DNA from 4 places in the Ectothiorhodospira shaposhnikovii genome. Region 3 is predicted to be linked to each of the others. Evidence: predicted binding sites of a transcription regulator. Region 3 holds the regulator's gene; each other region holds the start of a gene.

Region 1 (5,132 bases), 200 kb from region 3:
CCGGTCGGGAACCTGGCCGATGCGTGGAGGGCGGTAAGACCGAATCATCCCCGGATGATCCGGCACGCCCCGTGAAGCGCGAAACTCACGCCATAGCCTGAAAGGCTTGGCGGGAGTAGTTCATCAGTTTTTCAATCTGATCCCCACTCTGACGGTGGCGGAAAACGTGGCTCTGCCCCTGGAACTCAACGGTGTGCCCACCGGGGAGCGGATGCGACGGGTCATGGCCTTGCTGCAAACGGTGGACCTGGCGGACCGGCGCGATACCTTCCCCGATCGCCTCTCCGGTGGTGAACAGCAGCGGGTGGCCATTGCCCGGGCCCTGGTCCACGAACCGCCCCTGCTGCTGGCGAATGAACCCACCGGCAATCTGGATGCGGAAACCGGGGCCCGGGTGATGGCACTGCTGCATGGGCTGGCAAGGGAGCAGGGACGCACGCTGGTGCTGGTGACCCACAGTCCGGAGGTAGCGGCCCTGGCCGACCATGTCTGGGAACTGGTGGATGGTCATCTGCAGTCTCGGGGGACGTCATGAAGCGGCTGACGGCCCGGGCCCTGATCCGGGATCACCGCCGCCATCCCTGGAACCTGATCTTTGCCGTCCTGGGCGTGGCCCTGGGGGTGGCCATCGTGGTGGCGGTGGACATTGCCAACAGTAGTGCCTCCCGCGCCTTTGGGCTGTCCATGGAGACGGTCACGGGGCGGACCACCCACCAGCTCGTTGGCGGCCCCGGCGGACTGGAGGAAGGGCTCTACACGCAGCTGCGCCTGCAGGGATTCCGGGACAGTGCCCCGGTGGTGGAGGGTCATGCGCGGATCCACGGCGAGACCTTCATCCTGCTGGGGCTGGAACCCTTTGCCGAACGGCCTTTCCGGGACCATGCCGCCGGCGGCCGGGACGGGCGTATCAACCGCCTGATCACCGCCGCCGGCGAGATTCACGCCCAGTCCATGGCCATTTTCGACCGCACCTTCGCCGTCACCCATGTTCTGCGGCTGCTTACCGTGGGGGTGGCCTTCATCGGCATCCTCAGTGCCCTCATGGCCCTGCAACTGGAGCGGTCCCGTGAGCACGCGGTATTGCGGGCCACCGGCATGACCCCCTTGCAGTTGGCGGGCATGGTGACCTTGCAGAGCCTGCTGCTGGGCCTGGCCGCCGGTCTGGCGGCGATCCCCCTGGGAATGCTCATGTCCGATGTCCTGATCGAGGTGATCAATCAGCGTTCCTTCGGCTGGAGCATGACCCGGACCCTGCCGCCGGCGGTACTGGTCGAGGGGCTGCTGCTGGCCCTGACGGCATCCCTGCTGGCCGGTGCATATCCCGGCTATCGCATGGCCCGGGTGCGTCCAGCCGAACATCTGCGGGAGGCGTAGCCCATGTGGATCCGGAAACCATTCCCTGGCGTACTGACCCTGGTCTTGTCGGTCGTGTGGCTGACGGCCTGCAGTCCCGGACCCGGTGTGCCCGAGGCGCAGCCCCTGGATGCCATGACCCTGCTGGGCGGCGACCTGGATGAGGGCTTTGAACGCGCCATCAAGCCCCGGACCTTCCTCTTTCCCGAGGATCACGGCCCCCATCCCGGGTTTCGCAACGAGTGGTGGTATATCACCGGCAACCTGGACGACGAGGCGGGGCGTCGGTTCGGCTATCAGATCACCTTCTTCCGGGTAAGCCTGACACCGACGGTCCCGGAATCCGCCTCGGCCTGGGCCACCAACCAGGTCTGGATGGCCCATCTGGCGGTCACGGACGTGGCGGGTATCGGGCATCGCGCCTTCGAGCGGTTTTCCCGGGGCGCCATGGGGCTGGCCGGGGCACGGTTGGACCCATTCCGGGTCTGGCTGGATGATTGGGTGCTGGCATCCGATGGGGGCAATGACTTTCCCTGGCGGCTGACGGCCTCATCCGGCGACATCGAGCTTGAGCTTAGGCTGATGCCGCAAAAGCCCCATGTCCTGCAGGGGGACCGGGGCCTGAGCCGCAAGTCCGCGGCACCGGGCAATGCCTCTTACTACTATTCCTTCACCCGTCTGCGGACCGAGGGGGTGATTCGTATCCAGGGACGCGAACATGGGGTGTCCGGCCTGTCCTGGATGGACCGGGAGTGGAGCACCAGCGCGCTGGAGGAGGGGCAGGTGGGGTGGGACTGGTTTTCCCTGCAGCTGGCGGACGGGCATGACGTGATGTACTACCGGTTCCGGCGGGAAGACGGTAGCGAGGATCCCTTCAGCAAGGGATTGTGGGTGACGCCGGAGGGAGAATCCGCGGTGATCGGAGTCGATCAGGCCCGTCTGGAAGTGCTGGAACGCTGGACCGGACCGACGGGGCATCGCTACCCGGTGGCCTGGCGCTTGCATCTGCCGGTGCAGGGGCGGGTCATGGAGATCCGGGCGGTGCGTCCGGATCAGGAGATGGATCTTTCGGTGCGTTACTGGGAAGGGGCGGTGGATGTGCTGGAGGCAGGCGAGGTGACCGGACGGGGCTATGTGGAGCTGACGGGGTATTGAAGCATTTCAGCCGCTGTTTTTGGTATGGTCGGCTGTGTCGACTGCCATCGGGAGGTTTCATGGATAAGGGGTATACAAGACATTACGGCAAGATCATCCGGATCTGGGATCTGCCCACTCGGCTCTTTCACTGGTCCCTGGTGATCCTGCTGTTCGGGCTGTGGTACACCAGCCGGGACGTGATGACCCTGCATTGGCACATGTGGCTGGGATACGCACTGATCGCCCTGCTGCTGTTCCGGATCCTCTGGGGGGTGATGGGGACCCGGTCGGTACGCTTCTCGGATTTTCTCGCCGGTCCGGTGACGGTGTTCCAGTATTTCAAGGGCCTGTTCACCGGCGATGGCCATCGGCATCCCGGTCACAATCCCATGGGGGGCTGGGCGGTGATGATCATGCTGGGCCTTTTGATGTTCCAGTCCTTCACCGGTCTGTTTGCCAATGATCAGATCTTCAACCGGGGACCCTTCGCCCGCATGGTGTCTTCGTCCACCAGTGACTGGCTGACCGGCCTGCACAAGCTCAACTTCGACCTGATCCTGATCATGGTGGGCATCCATGTCACGGCCGTGCTGCTGTACTGGCTGCTGAAGCGGGATAACCTGATCCTGCCCATGATCACCGGGCGCAAGCGGGTGACCTGGTACGGGGCCGAGGATGTGAAGTTTGCCAACGTGTGGTGGGCGGTGCTGCTGCTGGCGGTCTGTTCCGCTCTGGTGTGGGCGGGGATCACCTACATTCCCTGATGCCGGAGGGTTTCCCCTCAGGCATGGGCAGGGGGGCGGCCCCCCTGCCTCCCGATCAGCGGCGGGAAATCCGGAAATCGTCGTGACAGGTCCGGCAGGCCTGACCCAGACGACCGATCTCCATGCGGATCTCGCGCTCGCCGGCATCACTGTTCACCACCTCCAGCAGACGGGCGGCCTGAGCCTCGAAATTGCGGGCCAGCTCATCGAAGCGGGCGCGGTTGGTCCAGACTTCCGGCTTGGAGGCGGTGTCACCCAGATCGGAACCGTCCACATAACCCTGCCAGGGCAGATCGGCGGTGCGGGCCATCTGTTCGGCATGCTTGGCCAGGACCTCGCGGTCAAAGGGTCTGTCGCCCTGGGCCATGGCGCCCATGGGACCCATGTTCCACTTGAAGACCTGGAACACGGCCTTGCGATACTCGATGGCATCATCCGCTTCCACGGCCCATGCGGTGCCCGCGGCCAAAGTCAGGACCAGTCCGGCAATCAGTGCCCTTGCTGTGGTCTTCATGGTGTCGTACCTCCGGTGTGACTGAGTATGGAGGCGCAAGTGTATCAATTCCTTCTAAGCATGTAATGGCCGCTTCGATAGAACCACAAGGGCATGTTCAAGGATCCACCTTGCCTGCCGAAAACATCGGCAAGGGTTATAAAGGTTAGACGTGGGAGGTGTCTTCATATTCCTCCGATCCGATACTGCTCCGTGTCGGTGGCCAATTCAGGAGAAATTTCATGGGAATCAGTCTTACCATCCGTCAGCGCTTGATTCTGATGATATCGGCAGCCTTGCTGTTGATGTCCGGCATCGCCTTCATGGGATGGACCGGCCTTTCCCAGGCGGAGCGCCAGCTCAAAACCGTCTATGACGACAGGCTGGTGCCCATGGGTCAACTGGGTCGGATCAGCGAATTGCTCATGGATTCCCGGATGAGGTTGCGCATGGCAGTGAGTGATCCCAGTCAGAGCGTGATCGAGGGTGCCTTGCAACGGGTGCGGGAGAACAGGCAGACCATGGAGCGTATCTGGGCGGATTACATGCAGACCTTTCTCACGCCCAGGGAAGCCCAGCTGGCCTCAAGTTTCGAACGTCAATGGGCCGACCTGGATCGACGGGGGTTGAACCGGGTCGTTGAGGCGTTGGAGGTGTGGGATTGGGACGGGGCGGAGCGTCTGCTGCAAGGCGAGGTGGCCCAGACCTATCAGCAAGCCAGCGACGGCCTCAGGGCATTGATGGATCTTCAGCTGGAGGTGGCCCAGCAGGTCTATGAGGATGCCCTGGTCCTACATGTTCGTATCCGCAACGGCATGATCCTGTTACTTCTGCTGGCCTTTTCCGTCACGGTTGCAGGGGGAGTATTGCTGCTCGGTCGCATGACTTCCACCGTGAATCAGCTGGTGACGGCCAGCGTCCAGATGGCAGACGGCGATCTCAGGGTGGTTGTCACCGAAAGCGGGAATGATGAGCTGACCCGGGTGGCCCAGGCTTTCAATCGCATGGGCGACAGCTTCCGCACCATTCTCGGTCAGGTTAATGGGGCAACGGCGCAGCTGGCGGCCGCCTCTGAACAGCTCTCCGCAGTGACGGATCAGACCTTGCGTCGCGTCGGTGAGCAGCAGTCCCAGACGGAACTGGTGGCCACAGCCATGAACGAGATGACGGCCACCGTGGTCGAGGTCGCCCGTAGTGCCTCGGAGGCATCGGCGGCCGCGGCGAAGGCCAACGACGAATCCCGCGAATCCCAGGCCATCTCGACCCAGGCCATCCAGGCCATCCAGGACCTGGCCGGCGAGATCAGCCGCGCCGCCGACGTGATCCAGAAGCTGGAGGCGGACAGCGAGAAGATCGGGGCGGTGCTGGACGTCATCCAGGGCATT
Region 2 (5,132 bases), 650 kb from region 3:
TGGTCAAGCGGGTACTGGAACTCAACGCCTACCGCTCCATGACCCTGCTGGCCCTGCCCGTGGCACGCAAGGTCAGCCGCACCCTGGACATGGCGGACCGACGTCTGGCGGAACTGGCCGCCGTCATGACGGAGCAACCCTCCCAGACCCCGGGCCAGCCGGTGGAAAGCCGACTGCTGGCGGAACTGACCGGCCTGGCGGCGGAAATCGAGTCGGCGGCGGCCCAGACCACCTTCCGCTTCGAGGCCTCCAAGGCCTATTACCGGGTGGTCAAGCAGCGTTTGGAACAATTGCGTCAACGGCGTATCGTCGGCCTGCAGACCTTCACCGAATTCCTGGATGCCCGGCTGGCGCCGGCGGTGGCCACCTGCGAATCCGTGGGCAGCCGGCAACGGGACCTGGCGGAGCGGGCGGCCCGTCTCACCGCCCTGCTGCGGGCTCGGGTGGAGGTGAGCCTGCAGGCCCAGAACCGCAACCTGCTCGAATCCATGGACCGCCGCGCCAAGCTGCAGCTACGGTTGCAGGAGACGGTGGAAGGCCTGTCGGTCATCGCCATCGGTTATTACGGCGTGGGCCTGGTGGGGTACCTGCTCAAGGGCCTGGAGTCCCAGGGTCTGCCCGTCAACGCCACCCTGGGCATGGGGATTGCCATGCCCATCGTGGTACTCAGTGCCTGGTTCTTCCTCAAACGGGTGAAGAAGCGCCTGATGCAGGGACACGGCGAATAGATCAGGTGAGGTATTTCTCCCGCAGGGCCACCTTGTTGGTCTTGCCCACGGAAGTCTTGTCCACCTGATCCACGAAGCGCACCTTGAGCAGGATGGACTCCTTGGGCAGCATGCCCTTGTCCACGAACTCACGGACATGGTGGGTCAGTTCGCGCTCACCCGGCTCGGTGCCGGCACGGGGCACCACCAGGGCCAGGGGGATCTCGCCCCAACGCGCCGCCGGCTGTCCGATGACCGCCACCTCGGAGACATCCGGGTGCTGCATGAGCACATCTTCCAGCTCCAGGGAACTGAGCCATTCCCCGCCCACCTTGATCACGTCCTTGGTGCGATCCGTGATGCGGATGCTGCCGGTATGGTCGCGGCAAGCCACGTCGTGGGTATGCAGCCAGCCACCGGCCCAAAGACGCTCGGATTGTTTTTCGTCCTTCAGGTACCCACGGGTCAGCCAGGGCGCACGGACCTGCACCTCGCCCGGGGCATGATCATCGGCCGTCACTTCCCTGCCCTCGGCATCCACCACGCGCAAGGCCACCAGCGGCAGCGGACGGCCGGTGCGGACCCGGCGCTCGATCTGTTCGTCCATCGGCAATGCCAGTTCGTCATCGCTCAGTTGGGACAGGGTGAGGATGGGACAGGTCTCGGACATGCCGTAACCGGTATAGATGTCCACGCCACGGCCCATGGCCTGACGGCACAGGGCCTTGGGCAGGCTGGAACCGCCGATCAGCACCTTCCAGCGCGAGAGGTCACAGTCCGCATTCTTCGCATCGTTGAGCAGCATGTGCAGAATGGTGGGCACGCAATGGCTGAAGGTGACCCCTTCCGTCTCGATGAGCCGGGCCAGCTGGTGAGGGATGTACTTGCCCGGATAGACCTGCTTCACCCCCAGCAGGGTGGCCATGTAGGGGATGCCCCAGGCATGGACATGGAACATGGGTGTGATGGGCATGTAGACGTCTTCCCGGTGAAAACGCCCCTGGGTGCCGTTGGAGGCCAGAGTCAGCAGGCTGGTCAGCGTATGCAGCACCAGCTGGCGATGGCTGAAATACACCCCCTTGGGCAGACCCGTGGTACCGGTGGTGTAGAAACAGGTAGCCCGGGTGTTCTCGTCCAGGTCAGGGAAGGTCTCCAGGGGCTGTGCCGCCTGCAGCAGCTGCTCGTACTCACCCACGAAATTCAGTCCCGCCGGATCGACCCGATCGTCGCTTTCGTCGGAGGTTTCATCCGTCAGCCGGATGAACTTCCGCACCGATTCGATCCGGCCGCGGATCGGGGCCAGCAAGGGGATGAACTCGTCGTGGACCAGGATCAGATCATCCTCGGCGTGGCTGATGGTATAGACCAGCTGTTCGCTGGACAGTCGCACGTTGATGGTGTGCAACACGGCCCCGATCATGGGCACGGCAAAGTAGCACTCCAGGTAACGATGGCTGTCGTAGTCCATTACCGCCACGGTATCCCCCGGCTCGACGCCCTGGGCTTTGAGCATGGCCGCCAGCCGGGCGACCCGCTGCCGAAACTCCGCATAACTGAAACGATGCTCGCCCTTGTAGACGATCTCTTGCGCCGGATCGTAATGGACGGGAGAAAACAGCAGGTGCTTGATCAGCAGCGCAGGCAGGGAACCCATGGGCATGGCATGAAATCTCCTTGTGGGCAACGTTGCCTGAGACTATACAGGATGCATCCGCACCGATTGTCGGACATTCTCTGCCGGTAATGGGGCTCAATGACAAAACTCAAAACCTGATCGCCCGATACGGCGCACAATAAGCCGTCGTACAGTCCACATTAGCCTTCCCGACAGGATGTTTCCAAGGATCGGCCCGATGTGTCACCACGGGACGAGTACTGTCGATCCGGAAAAATGCCTTGCCGCGCGACTCTGCCGGCAACAGGCCATCAACTTCTTGCCAACGCGGCCGATATCTACTCCATGCAGGGGCTGTTCAGGGCAGTGCCGCAATGATCAATGGGTATCCTGGGGAACCAACATGCAGCGTATCAATGACTTGCCGATCTGGGTCCGCCTGGTGGGGGCCATGTGGCTCATCCTGGTGCTGGCCTGGGGCGGCATGACCTTCTGGACGGTCCAGGAACAGCGGCAAACGGCCGTTCGTCAGGCAGAGTCTTTTTCCGAGACCCTGCATGAGATCACCATGGCCGGCCTGACCACGATGATGATCACCGGCACCATCAATCGGCGTGCCGAATTCCTCGACCAGATCATCGAACTCCAGAACGTCCACGATCTCAGGGTGCTGCGCGGTGATAACGTCTCCCGCCAGTACGGTCCCGGCGGCGAGCATGAAAGACCCCGGGATGCCATCGAGCGCAACGTGCTGGAAACCGGAGAGCCCTACATTGCCCTTTCCGAAGATCGCTCCACCCTGCGGGCGGTCATGCCGGTGAAGAATTCACGCCAGTATCTGGGCAAGAACTGCACCTTGTGTCACGCGGTGGCGCCGGAGGGCGCGGTGCTGGGCGGGGTGAGCCTGCAGATCAGCCTTGAGGATGTCAATACCGCCTCGCGTCGGTTCGGCTTCAACTTCCTTGCCGTGGCCACCCTGATCAGTTTGCCGGTGCTGCTGTTCCTGTTCCTGTTCACCCGCCGCTTCGTCACCAACCCCCTGCATGAAATGACCCGCGGGCTGCAGGGCATCGCCCAGGGCGACGGCGACCTGTCCCATCGTCTGCCCATCCACGGCAAGGACGAGATCGGCCAGGCCGCACAGGCCTTCAACGCCATGATGGACAATTTCCGCGACCTGATCAGCCGGGTCCTGCAATCCACCAGTCAACTGGCCAGGGCCGCCAGTGATCTGGCCTCGGTCACCGAGCGCACCAACGACGGCGTCTCCCGCCAGCGCAGCGAGATCGATCAGCTGGCCACCGCCATGAACGAGATGAACAGTACCGCCCATGAGGTGGCGCGCAACGCCCAGCAAAGCTCGGATTCCACCCGGCAGGCGGAAGAGGCGGCCCAGGAAGGCAAGCATATTGTCTCCGGCACCATGAAGCGCATCGAGCAGTTGGCCAAGGAAGTGCAGAAGGCGGCCGATGTCATCCGTGAACTGGACAACGGCAGCGAGGAGATCGGCAAGGTGCTGGACGTGATCCGGGGCATTGCCGAACAGACCAACCTGCTGGCGCTCAATGCCGCCATCGAGGCGGCCCGTGCCGGCGAGGCCGGTCGCGGCTTCGCCGTGGTGGCCGACGAGGTCCGCTCCCTGGCCAACCGCACCCAGAGTTCGACCCAGGAGATTCAGGCCATGATCGAACGGCTGCAGCAGGCCAGTCGTCGCGCGGTGACGGCCATGGACGAAAGCCGGCAGTCGGCCCAGGCCAGCCGCGACAGCGCCGCCCAGGCGGATGCCTCGCTGGATGCCATTACCCTGGCGGTCACCACCATCAGCGACGTGAACGCCCAGGTGGCCAGTGCCGCCGAGGAGCAAAGCGCCGTGGCCGAGGAGATGAACCGCAATGTGACCAGCATTTCCGATGCGGCCGAACTCAACGCCCAGGGCGCGGAGGAAACCACCCTCGCCTCCGAACAGCTGGCCCGACTGGCGGACGAACTGCAGGATCTGGTGGGCCGGTTCAAGGTGTGAAAACGACGCGGGGCGGGCCATGGGCCCGCCCCGCGTGACCATCAGCCCCACTCCACCGAATGGGGGCCGTGATGAATTACTCGGCGTCCACCTCGGACATCTCCAGGATGGAGGCGACGATGTCGTTCATCGTCACCAGCCCCACCAGGGTGTTGTCCTTGAGCACGACGATGCGGCGAATCCCCTGATTGACCATCAGCTTGGCCACGTGCTTGACCTCAAGCCCCTCCGGCACACTGATCACCGGCTTGGAGCAGACGTCGTAGACATTGATCAGGTCGATGTCCCCTTCCTCCGCCACGATGGTGCGCAGGATGGTGGTATAAGTGATGATGCCGTAGGCATCATGCTCATAGCGCTTGTCCACCACCAGGGACTTGACCTGGTGCCGGCGCATCTCGCGCATGGCCTCGCGAATGGTGGCGAGGGGGGAAATCATCGCCACGTCCTTCACCATGATATCTTTGACCAGCATGGGTTACCTCGGGCTTACAGCTCGTCCTTGAGACGGTCTTCAAACTGTTCGATCTGGCGCATGTCGATACCGGCAATATGCTCCAGGGGCACGGTGAACACCACGCCGTGGCTATGAGACTTCAGATCCAGTTCATCCCGCAGCGCCTTCATCACCGCCAGGGACAATTTCTTCTCCAGGACCATCAACAGAATCGACTGGCTGCCCTCATAGGTCAAGCCGAAGAAGGTTTTCTTCTCCTTGGCGCCGATCCCCCGGGCATCGATGATGGTCACCCCGCCGGCCCCCGCCTGCTTGGCGACGTCGATGGCCTTT
Region 3 (5,132 bases):
CCGCCTTCCCGCGCAACACCTCCGGGTCCATGCCCTTGCCGTCATCGGAGATGGTCAGCAGGATATGATCACCCTCCTGGGCTGCGGACAGGACCACGTGACCGGCACGGGGCTTACCGGCGGCCAGGCGCTCCTCCGGCGACTCGATGCCGTGATCGACCGCATTTCGCACCAGATGCACCAGGGGGTCGGCCAGGGCCTCCACCAGGTTCTTGTCAAGATCGGTGTCCTCCCCCCACAGTTCCAGATTGACCTCCTTTTTCAGGCTGCGGGCCAGATCCCGGACCACCCGGGGAAAACGCCCGAACACCTTCTTGATCGGCTGCATCCGGGTCTTCATCACCGCGGCCTGCAGATCCGCCGTGACCACGTCCAGGTTGGTCACGGCCTTGGATACCTGTTCATCCCGCATCCGGGAGCGCAGGGTCGCCAGGCGGTTGCGCACCAGCACCAGTTCCCCCACCAGATTCATGATGTCATCCAGACGCTTGGTATCCACCCGGACCGAGGTATCAGCCAGAGCGGCGGGCTTGGCTCCCTTGTCGACACCACCGACCGGCGTCTCCGTCGGCGGCGCAGGCCTGGCAGCGGACGGCGCCGGAGCGGCGGGTGTCACGGGTTTGGGCGCCGCCCCCTTGCCATGGAGATTATCCAGCAGGTTTTCAAACTCATCATCGGTGATGATGTCCCCCGCCCCCTGGGAGGATGCCGGCTGGGCAGAGGCCGCCCCCGGCTTTCTGCCCTGCAGCGCATCCAGGAGTTGGTCAAACTCTTCATCACTGATGGTGTCACCCTCGGCCCGATGCGTGCCGGCGGACATCGGCGATGGTACGGCGGCGGCGGGCGACGGTTGCGGGCCGCCATTCTGCTTCTGATCCTGCAGAGCGTCCAAAAGGGCTTCAAACTCATCATCCGTAATGTCCCCCTGCAACTCCCCCGATGCCGATGCCGGTGCGGGCGGAGGCTCGGGTGCCGCGGGGATCGCTGGAGGGGGCGGCGGTGCCGATGCCTCCTCTTCTCCCTCGGGTAGCGTCAGGGGTTCCAAGGCAGCCATCAGCGGGTCCGGCGCGGGCGCCGGCTGCGTGCCGGAACGCACCTCGTCGAACATCCGATTCAGCACATCAACCACCTGAAGGATGATATCCATCAGGTTGCTGTCCACATGGCGCTGGCCCTGGCGCAGCAGGTTGAAGACATCCTCGGCGCGATGGCAGATCTTGACCAGGTTGTCCAGACTCAGGAACCCGGCTCCGCCCTTGATGGTGTGAAAGCTGCGAAAGACCGCATTGAGCAGGTCCTTGTCATCGGGGGTCTGTTCCAGCTGCACCAGCTGCTCACTGAGACCCTCCAGCAATTCGCCGGCCTCAACCAGAAAGTCCTGCAGGATTTCGTCGTCGGTATCCAGACTCATGTCCGTCTCTCACGCCCGGTGCAAACGCACCCTGATATTCCGGTTTGGCGGCCGGAGCGGCGAAATCTGAAACCGGCGGGTGCTCCGATGACAGGCCCGGCCTTAAAATCCAAGACTGGACAACAGGTCATCCACATCATCCTGGCTTTTCACCACGTCACCATGATCCGAGGTCCCCTTGACCGCGGGACCCGTCGGCTGAACCCCCGCGTCCCTGTCCTTGCCCTCCGGCGTGGACAGGCGCTTGCCGGAAATCCGCACCAGCCCCACCAGGTTATCCTCCAGATCCTGCACCAGGGTCATGACGCGACGAATGACCTGCCCCGTCAGATCCTGGAAATCCTGGGCCATCAGCACTTCCGACAGCTGACTGCGCAGGGTTTCCGCGTCCCGTTCCGTATCCTGGAGAAAGTCGGCCAGGGCCTGACTCACCGATCGGAACTCGTCCACGGTCATTTCCCGCTGGCGAAAACGGGCCCAGTCGGCCCCGAGTATCCGTGCCCGATTTGCCAGTGCCTCGGAAACCGGCAATGCCGCCTCCACGGCATTGAGGGTGCGATGGGCCGCCTGATCGGTCATGGCAACCACGTAGTTGAGGCGTTCCTTGGCATCGGGAATATCCTGGTGTGTCAGCTCGGAGAGCCGGGAATCCAGACGGAAACTGTTCAGAGCCTCGTGCAGATCACGGGTCAGCTTGCCCAGCTCCTGGAACAGCAGGCTCTCGTGCATGCGACCCATTTCCTCGATGAGACGCCCCGCCCCTTCCTCGTCCCCCGACTCCATGAGCGTGACCAGCTCCCGGGCGCGTTCCAGCTGCTGCTGTCTGAACAGGGCTTCTTTGCTGTCTTCCTGGTTCTCCATGACGTTGTTCACCCTTTTTCCTGAAGCCGCTCGAAGATCTTGTTGATCTTCTCCTTCAGGGTTTCCGCGGTGAAAGGCTTGACGATATAGCCATTGACGCCGGCCTGGGCCGCTTCAACAATCTGCTCTCGCTTGGCTTCCGCCGTCACCATCAGGACGGGCATGTCCTTGAGGCGGGGATCGGCACGCACAGCCCGCAGCAGATCAATGCCGGGCATGCCGGGCATGTTCCAGTCGGTGACCAGGAAGTCATAGTTACCGTTCTGCAGCATGGGCAGCGCAGTGCTGCCGTCATCAGCCTCGGCGGTATTGTTGTATCCAAGATCCCGCAGCAAATTCTTGATAATGCGGCGCATCGTGGAAAAATCATCCACGATGAGGATCTTCATGTTCTTGTCCACAATAACCTCCCGATTAAACACGCACCGAAGCGAGATCCCCGAACGGGGCGCTCCGGCATTCTGAAATCAAATTCTGCCGGCAAGCGGGGAATCAGACCCGCTCACCGTCGGCCACCCAGTCGGCCATGCGGGCCCGGAGACGAACCAGCGCCTGACCATGGATCTGACACACCCGGGACTCACTGACACCGAGCACTTCACCGATCTCCCGCAGGTTCAGTTCGTCATCATAATACAGCGAGAGGATCAAACGCTCCCGTTCGGGCAAGGCATTGACATGCTCGGCCAGGGCTGTCTGAAAATCCATTCGGGTGATGGACTCCAGGGGCGTCTGCCCCTGGGCCGGGAGGAAATTGTCCACATCGCCATCCCCGTCGCAAAGATCATCAAAACCCAGCACCCGGCTGCCGGCGGCATCCCGCAGCATGTCGTGGTAGGTGTCCAGGTCCACGCCCAGGGCAGCCGCGATTTCCGCACCGCTTGCCTCGCGCCCTTCCCGGTTTTCAATTTCCCGGATCACCTCGCTGATGCGCCGGGCATTGCGATGCACGGAGCGGGGGGTCCAGTCACTGCGACGGACCTCGTCCAGCATGGCACCTCGGATCCGGATGCCGGCATAGGTCTCGAAACTGGCCCCCTGGGAAGGGTCATAATGACGGGCAGCCTCCAGCAGACCGATGACCCCGGACTGGATCAGGTCTTCCACCTGCACATTGGCAGGCAGGCGGGCGAGCAGATGGTAAGCGATTCGCTTGACCAAGGCGACATGCTCATCCACCAGTCGAGTATGATCTGACTCTGCGCTGGCATACATGGCTATGGCACTGATGTGACTGGCTCCAGGTCGTTTCGACCACTGTTGATCAACCTTTCCACAAAAAATTCGATCCCGCCCCGGGTGTTGCGGGGCATGGGCCATTGATCGACGCGACCGGCAATGGTGCGAAAGGCACGGGCGGCAGGGCTGGAGGGATAGGCCTCCAGCACAGTCTGCCGACGCTGCACGGCCTTGCGCAACAGGTCGTCATGAGGAATGGCGCCGACGTAATCAAGGATCACGTCCTCCAGAAAACGGTCACAGACGGACACCAGCTTGCGAAACAGGGCCCTGCCCTCATCCTCATTGTCGTTACGGACCATGTTGGCGAGGATGCGAAACCGCATCAGGCCATGATCCCGGTGCAGCACCTTGATCAGGGCATAGGCATCGGTGATGGAGGCCGGCTCGTCGCACACCACCACCAGCACCTCCTGAGCCGCCCGGCAGAACCGGGTCACGCTGTCATGCAGGCCTGCCGCGGTATCCACCACCAGTACATCCAAGGGGTGAGACAGGGCGCTGAAGGCACGAATGATACCGACATGCTGTGCCGGTTCCAGATCCGCCATGCGGGCAATGCCCGAGGCCGCCGGCACGATCAGCATGCCGGCGGGGCCTTCCAGCAACACCTCTTCCAGCGTCTTTTCGCCGTTGAGGACATGGTACAGGTTGGCCTTGGGCTGCAACCCCAACAACACGTCCACGTTGGCCAACCCCAGATCCGCATCCAGCAGCATGACCCGCTTGCCGCCCTGGGCCAGGGCCGCGGACAGGTTCACCGACACATTGGTCTTGCCCACCCCGCCCTTGCCGCTGGACACCGCCAGCACGCGCACCGGGGACACCGCTCCCGCCGGCGGGGATAACCGGGCCATATTGGGCTCACTGGCTGGAGGCATGGACATACCTGGCATTGGGCTGGTTGATGGGCTCGCGGAACATGGGAGAAACCACCTGGGCCTGACGGGCATCCGCCCGCTCGCCACCGGCATCCGCCATCCTGGCGGCGGTGGCCACCAGTCGGGCGGCACGGGCCGGACGCAAATCATCGGGGATGCGCTGGCCTTCGCTGACGAAGGTCAGCGGCAGGCCTGCCCGGATCAGGGTCGACAGGGCCTCGCCCAACGAAGCGGCTTCATCCACCTTGGTCAGTACGCACCCCTCCGGCTGCAATCGGGCAAAGGATTTCACGGTCTCCGTCATCACGGCCTTCTGCACATTGGCGGCCATCACCAACAGGGTCCTGGCGGAAGGCAGTGCCGTCAGGGATTCCAGTTCGGCCAGCAGCTTCATGTCCCGCTGATTGGTACCCGCCGTATCAATGATGACCAGCCGCTTGGATTTCAACCCCTCTAGCATATCGCCCAGCTGGCGTGCTGTCTGCGCCAGATAGACGGGAACCTCAAGGATCTGACCAAAGGTCTGCAACTGTCGATGAGCGCCGATGCGGTAGGCGTCCGTGGTGATCAGGGCCACCGAGTCATGGCCGTGCCTGAGGCTCTGCAACGCCGCCAGCTTGGCCACCGTCGTGGTCTTGCCCACGCCGCTCGGCCCCACCAGGGTGATGATGCCGGCCTGATCCAGGATACCGTCCGGAGTGACCGCCAGGCGACCGGACAGCTGGGTCAGGGCCTCCTGC
Region 4 (5,132 bases), 890 kb from region 3:
GGAAAAGATAACCACCCGGATTGAGAATCTGGGAGATACGCTTGAGAATCAGCTTCTTGGAGTCAATGGAGAAGTAGATCAAGACATTGCGACAGAACACCACATCAAAACGCCCCAGCAGGGTGTAGCTGTCCATGAGATTGAATTCACGGAAGGTGGCGCGGGCCTTGATGTCGGGCCGGAGAGACCAGCGATCGCCATTCTGCACGAAGAAACGTTGGCGTCGCTCAAGGGACAGGCCGCGGGCGACGGCCAGGGAATCGTAGCTGGCCTCTCGCGCTTCCTTGAGCACCGCGCCGGAGATGTCCGTGCCCAGGATCTGCACATCCCGCAGGCTGCCGGGGCGGGATTGCTGGTATTCACTGAACCCCATGCTGATGGAATAGGCTTCCTGTCCGGATGAGCAGGCGGCAGACCAGATGCGCGGGGCGTATCCCGCCCCCTTCTGCTTTGCCAGTTCCGGATAGATCTGGTTCTTGAGGATCTCAAAGGGAAACACGTCCCGAAACCAGTAGGTTTCGTTGGTGGTCATGGCCTCGATCACCCGCTCTCGCAGCCCGGGATTCCGCCCCAGCTTGAGCTGCCTGAGCAGCTCGCTCACGGAAGAAACCGAGAACTCGCCCATGAGCCGCGACAGGCGGCTGTTCACCAGGTAGTGCTTGTTTTCCCCCAGGACCAGTCCACAGGACTTCTCCAGAAACAGCCTGAAATCCTCGTAATCCTGAGATTCGATAGGGCCTGACAAGGTGGTTTCCTGTTATGGATCAATCTTTCGTTATAGAACACAAACCATCGAACGGCATATGGATGGTACACAGTATACCTTCGGGATCCCCCGAAGGGGGTATGCCGAACCACCGTTCAAGGGGCACGCAATGACCGCCGGGCGGCATGATCCTGCCGACCGTGACGTTCTCATTGAGCGGCATCATCCCCCTGAAGGTATCCCAGCACGACCTCCGCCAGCTCATCCGGACTGAACTTGGGCAGAAAACGGTCTGCTCCCGCCCTGCGGACCAGGGTTTCGTTGAAGGTTCCACTCAGGGAGGAATGCAGCACCACATGCAGACGGGACAGGGCCGGCTCCTTGCGGATGGTGGAGGACAGCGTGTAACCATCCATCTCAGGCATCTCGATATCCGAGATTACCAACCCGATCTGCTGCTCGATGGGACCTTGGGCAGCCAGTTCCAGTAACTTGTCCAGCGCCTGCCTGCCGTCGTTCACCACCACGGATTCCACGCCCATCTGGGTCAGGGCACGCACGATCTGCCTGCGCGCCACTGCCGAATCGTCGGCGACCAAGGCTCGACGCACCCTCCCCCCTTCCTGAATGTTGGACAGCAGCGAGTCACTGACGTCCCTTGCCGGACCGGTGATCATCTCCAGCACCTTTTCCACGTCGATGATCTCCACCAGACGATTATCGACCTGGGTCACGGCCGTCAGGAAACTGTCCTTGTGCGTGCCCCGGGGAGGTGGATGAATCTGATCCCAGTTGAGATTGATGATGCGATCCACCGACGCCACCAGAAGCCCCTGTACGGAACGGTTGAACTCGGTAAGAATGACAAATGAACCGCCCTCTCTGGAGGGAATGGGGGGCATGCCCAGTGCTTGCGCCAGATCGACCACGGACACGGTCTTGCCTCGCAACGTGGCCACGCCGCGGATGATGGAGTGGGCACTGGGAAGCCGGTTCAAGGCGGGACAGGTGATGACCTCGCGCACCTTGAAGACATTGATGGCAAATAACTGACGGCTACCCAGGGTGAAGAGGAGCAGTTCCAGACGATTCTGCCCCACCATCTGGGTCCGACGATCGACGTCATCCAGCAAGCTGCTCATCAGGCTCTCCCGCGGGTGTTTGCAGATCATACCCTCTCATCCAGAAGTATGATCGGCCACGGCGAAGATTTCTTGAAAATTTTCTGGCCCTCATCTTGCACACTATCTCCCCAGGGACATCATGCGCCACAGATCCGGCGCTTCTTGAAATACCCCCGGGTATGGGTGATGAACCATCCAGCGAGGTAGCAGCACGATGTTTTTCAACTTCCGGAAGCGCCGCCACGGGATCAGCCTGAGTCTTTTCACGAGTTTGCTGATCTGCGCCCCCATCAATCTCATGGCGGTCGAAACGCAGTCGCACGACAGCATTTTGACGGCCGCCGGCACATTTCTCGGTCAACAGGCACGCGCCCACCACGGCGAGTATGTGGACGTACGTATCAACCGGGGTTCACTGGACCCGCGTCTGCGACTCAGGGCCTGCGATGGACCACTGGAAACCTTTCTGCCGCCGGGCACCAGGATGACCGGTCATACCACCGTGGGCGTTCGCTGCACCACTCCATCGCCCTGGAGCCTTTTCGTACCCATGCAGATTGTCGTCCGTGGCGAGGTCGTGGTTCTGGAAAGAGCCCTGCCCCGGGGCACCCTGATCTCCGAGGGTGACATCCGGCTCGAACTGCGTGACCTGGGCAGCATGCACGGCGGGTATCTCACGGAACCCACGGCGGTCACCAACATGGTCCTCAGACGGGCCCTGCCCGCCGGTACGGCCCTGAGTCCCCAGATGGTGGAACCTCAGCGGCTGGTGCAGCGAGGACAGAAAGTCATGCTGGTGGCACAAAACACCGCCATCTCCGTGCGCATGGAGGGACAGGCGCTCGCGGACGGCGCCTATGGCGACCGGGTTCAGGTTCGCAATCTGTCCTCCCGGCGCATTGTGGAAGGTCGAGTGCTGTCAGCCGGGGTGGTGGGTGTTAATATGTGAGTCAAATTGCACTGACTGCCCCTACTGCCCCTAAAGAAACCCGCGAATCGGCCGATACGATTTCTAAGAAGTGGCCGTTCAGTGCACGCGAGGAACGCAATATGTCCATCGACATCAAGAATTTAACCCAGACTCAGCCGCGCAGCGCCGGGGAGAGCCGTGGTGCCTCCGACGTGGCCAAAGGCGCGCGCTCGGGCGGTGGCACGGGATTTTCCGGTCCGGTGGGCGACAAGGTCACCCTGACCGAAACCGCCCGGCGCCTGAGCACGCTGGAGCAGAACGCCAGGGCACAACCCTCCGTCGATCAGGAAAAGGTGACGGCTATCCGTCAGGCCATCCAGGAAGGGCGCTATGAGATCAACGCAGAGTCCGTGGCCAGCAAAATCCTGAAGACTGAAGACCTGTTCTAGCCATGAACATGCGCTCGTTTCCGGAGCAACTGGATCAGATCCTGACCCATTCGGTGCGGGAAGCCTCTGCCCTGGAACATGCCCTGCAACTGGAAGGACAGGCCCTGAGCACCCGGGACCTGGAAACCCTTAACCTGGCCATCGCTCAAAAGCAGCAACAGGTTGAGCGACTGGAGCAACTGACCCGTGATCAGGGTGCCCTGCTCAAGCGGGAGGGGTATGAGAACAATGCCCAGGGCATGGCCCGCTGCCTGCGCGACTGGGATGCCGAGGGCGTCCTGGCGCCGATATGGGATCGACTGGTGGACCTCATGGCCCGTTGCCGTCAGCTGAATCTTGCCAACGGCGGCGTAGTGGAAACCAAGCGGCGCCATGTGGAACAGGCGCTGCACATCCTGCGAGGCGAGGACCCCCGCACCGAGTTGTACGGCCCCCGCGGGCAACCCACCTCCGCCGGGGGAAAGTCCCGCACCATCACCAAGGCCTGACCTCTCTCAGGCATCCGCCCCCCTTGCGTGCGCACGAAAGGGCTGATTCTTTCCCAGACTGTGCTAGCCTCAGTATAGGCTCCAGAAAAAGCATATACCTGGAGGTGTCATAGAGCGCGGAGGGTCCGGCCCATGAATCAGCCCATCAATCAGACATCGGCGACCACCCACAGTCCCCCGCCGGGCTCACGGCGAGAACATATCCCTCGGCAGGAGCGCATCAATGCTCTACTCAGGGACCTGGAAGCGCGTCGCGCCTCCATCAGCATACGCTTCGGCCAGGATCAGGAGTTTTTCCATGGCACCCTGAACCGGATGGATCCGTCACGGGGATGGCTTTTCCTGAGCGAGCTGACCCCTTATCAGGGCAATCTGCGCATGGCTGCAGGGCAGCAAATCCATATGTATGCAGTACTCAACGCGTCCTGCCTGCACTTTCGCGCCGAAGCGCTTCACTCCGGAGAGCACGATGGCGAAGCCTTCCATGTGGTCTCCATGCCCACCGAACTGGACAGCGAGCAGAAACGCGCCCACTTCCGTGCCCCCGTTGATGACTCACCCGGCACGCCCGTCACCCTGGTGGACAGGGACGGACGCCAGTTCACCGGCAACCTGGTGGATATATCGCTGGGAGGACTGCGCGCCATGTTCCCGCTCAAGACCCCTATTCACGCCAGGGATCTGTTAACCCTCAGCAAACTCGCTTTTTCGGACATCGAGCTTGTCCAGTGTGGCATTCAGATCCGCTTTGCTTCCGACGACAAGGAAACCGGCACAAGGCTGGTTGGCGGAAGATTTTATGATCTTTCCCAGTCGGATGAGCAGGCACTGCTGCGAACCCTGCTATTCATGGAGCGTGAAAGGGTTCAGCAGTGCGAACCTGAACACAGGACCTTTTATCCGCCCGGGCAATAGGGGAAGTCAAGGTCAAAAGGCGGGCGGCAAGAAGCCAACAGGCGATAAAGAGAGACGAAGAAGGATGTGTACTGAAAACAAGGAAGGTAGAGGGGCCTGAAAGCCCGTATGGCATCGGCCTCTGCAAAGTCACGATGCGACATACTTTTTGGGTATTTTCAAGCCACCTCTACCTGCACTGCTGATACTGCAACTGCCAAGACCTTCTTAGTAGAAGGGTCTCCACAGGAACACCAGGAAGTGAGCAGCAGCAGCAATCACCATGAACACGGTGAAGGTGGTCTTGAACTGCTCGTGGAATTCCTTGGCTTGCTCTTCGCTCAGGCCGGAGATGCTGTCATTCATGGTCTATTCCCCTTTCGTTACTCAGAAGCTTCAACAGCGCTGGCGTCGAAGGTCAGCGGGTTGTAGTTGTCATTGGCATACACGAAAGCGTGCACAGCCAGAGCCACGACGAGAACAGCCATCAGGATCGGCATCAGCCAGGTGCCGGGATTGACCACCAGCCACAGCTTCCAATCGTCTTTGGGATTGCTCGGC

What was found. The regulator FliA, encoded in region 3, starts transcription of late flagellar genes. The targets are predictions, from matches to a motif close to GCTAAAGTTNNNNNNNNNNCNGCCGATA.
Region 1: a site for FliA is predicted at 3,864-3,891, ahead of ACLF6L_RS07855 (methyl-accepting chemotaxis protein). Genes of this name have one in related genera too.
Region 2: a site for FliA is predicted at 2,632-2,659, ahead of ACLF6L_RS11680 (methyl-accepting chemotaxis protein). Genes of this name have one in related genera too.
Region 4: a site for FliA is predicted at 2,809-2,836, ahead of flgM (flagellar biosynthesis anti-sigma factor FlgM). Genes of this name have one in related genera too.

Annotation. Positions count from the first base shown of each region.
Region 1 covers NZ_CP178333.1:1,717,383-1,722,514, reverse strand. Annotated here, with positions in the region: gene ACLF6L_RS07885 (RNA-guided endonuclease InsQ/TnpB family protein) at 1-101, shown strand, start outside; gene ACLF6L_RS07880 (ABC transporter ATP-binding protein) at 107-535, shown strand; gene ACLF6L_RS07875 (FtsX-like permease family protein) at 532-1,374, shown strand; gene ACLF6L_RS07870 (lipocalin-like domain-containing protein) at 1,408-2,508, shown strand; gene ACLF6L_RS07865 (cytochrome b/b6 domain-containing protein) at 2,568-3,254, shown strand; gene ACLF6L_RS07860 (c-type cytochrome) at 3,310-3,768, opposite strand; gene ACLF6L_RS07855 (methyl-accepting chemotaxis protein) at 3,990-5,132, shown strand, end outside.
Region 2 covers NZ_CP178333.1:2,564,867-2,569,998, forward strand. Annotated here, with positions in the region: gene ACLF6L_RS11670 (DUF3422 family protein) at 1-728, shown strand, start outside; gene ACLF6L_RS11675 (fatty acid--CoA ligase) at 730-2,367, opposite strand; gene ACLF6L_RS11680 (methyl-accepting chemotaxis protein) at 2,726-4,342, shown strand; gene ACLF6L_RS11685 (CBS domain-containing protein) at 4,419-4,817, opposite strand; gene ACLF6L_RS11690 (P-II family nitrogen regulator) at 4,832-5,132, opposite strand, start outside.
Region 3 covers NZ_CP178333.1:1,916,116-1,921,247, forward strand. Annotated here, with positions in the region: gene ACLF6L_RS08735 (chemotaxis protein CheA) at 1-1,411, opposite strand, end outside; gene ACLF6L_RS08740 (protein phosphatase CheZ) at 1,514-2,272, opposite strand; gene cheY (chemotaxis response regulator CheY) at 2,281-2,673, opposite strand; gene ACLF6L_RS08750 (RNA polymerase sigma factor FliA) at 2,765-3,487, opposite strand; gene ACLF6L_RS08755 (MinD/ParA family protein) at 3,490-4,392, opposite strand; gene flhF (flagellar biosynthesis protein FlhF) at 4,376-5,132, opposite strand, start outside.
Region 4 covers NZ_CP178333.1:1,028,719-1,033,850, reverse strand. Annotated here, with positions in the region: gene ACLF6L_RS04710 (CheR family methyltransferase) at 1-745, opposite strand, end outside; gene ACLF6L_RS04705 (chemotaxis protein) at 916-1,848, opposite strand; gene flgA (flagellar basal body P-ring formation chaperone FlgA) at 2,045-2,779, shown strand; gene flgM (flagellar biosynthesis anti-sigma factor FlgM) at 2,881-3,189, shown strand; gene ACLF6L_RS04690 (flagella synthesis protein FlgN) at 3,192-3,677, shown strand; gene ACLF6L_RS04685 (flagellar brake protein) at 3,810-4,592, shown strand; gene pufB (light-harvesting antenna LH1, beta subunit) at 4,800-4,937, opposite strand; gene pufA (light-harvesting antenna LH1, alpha subunit) at 4,955-5,132, opposite strand, start outside.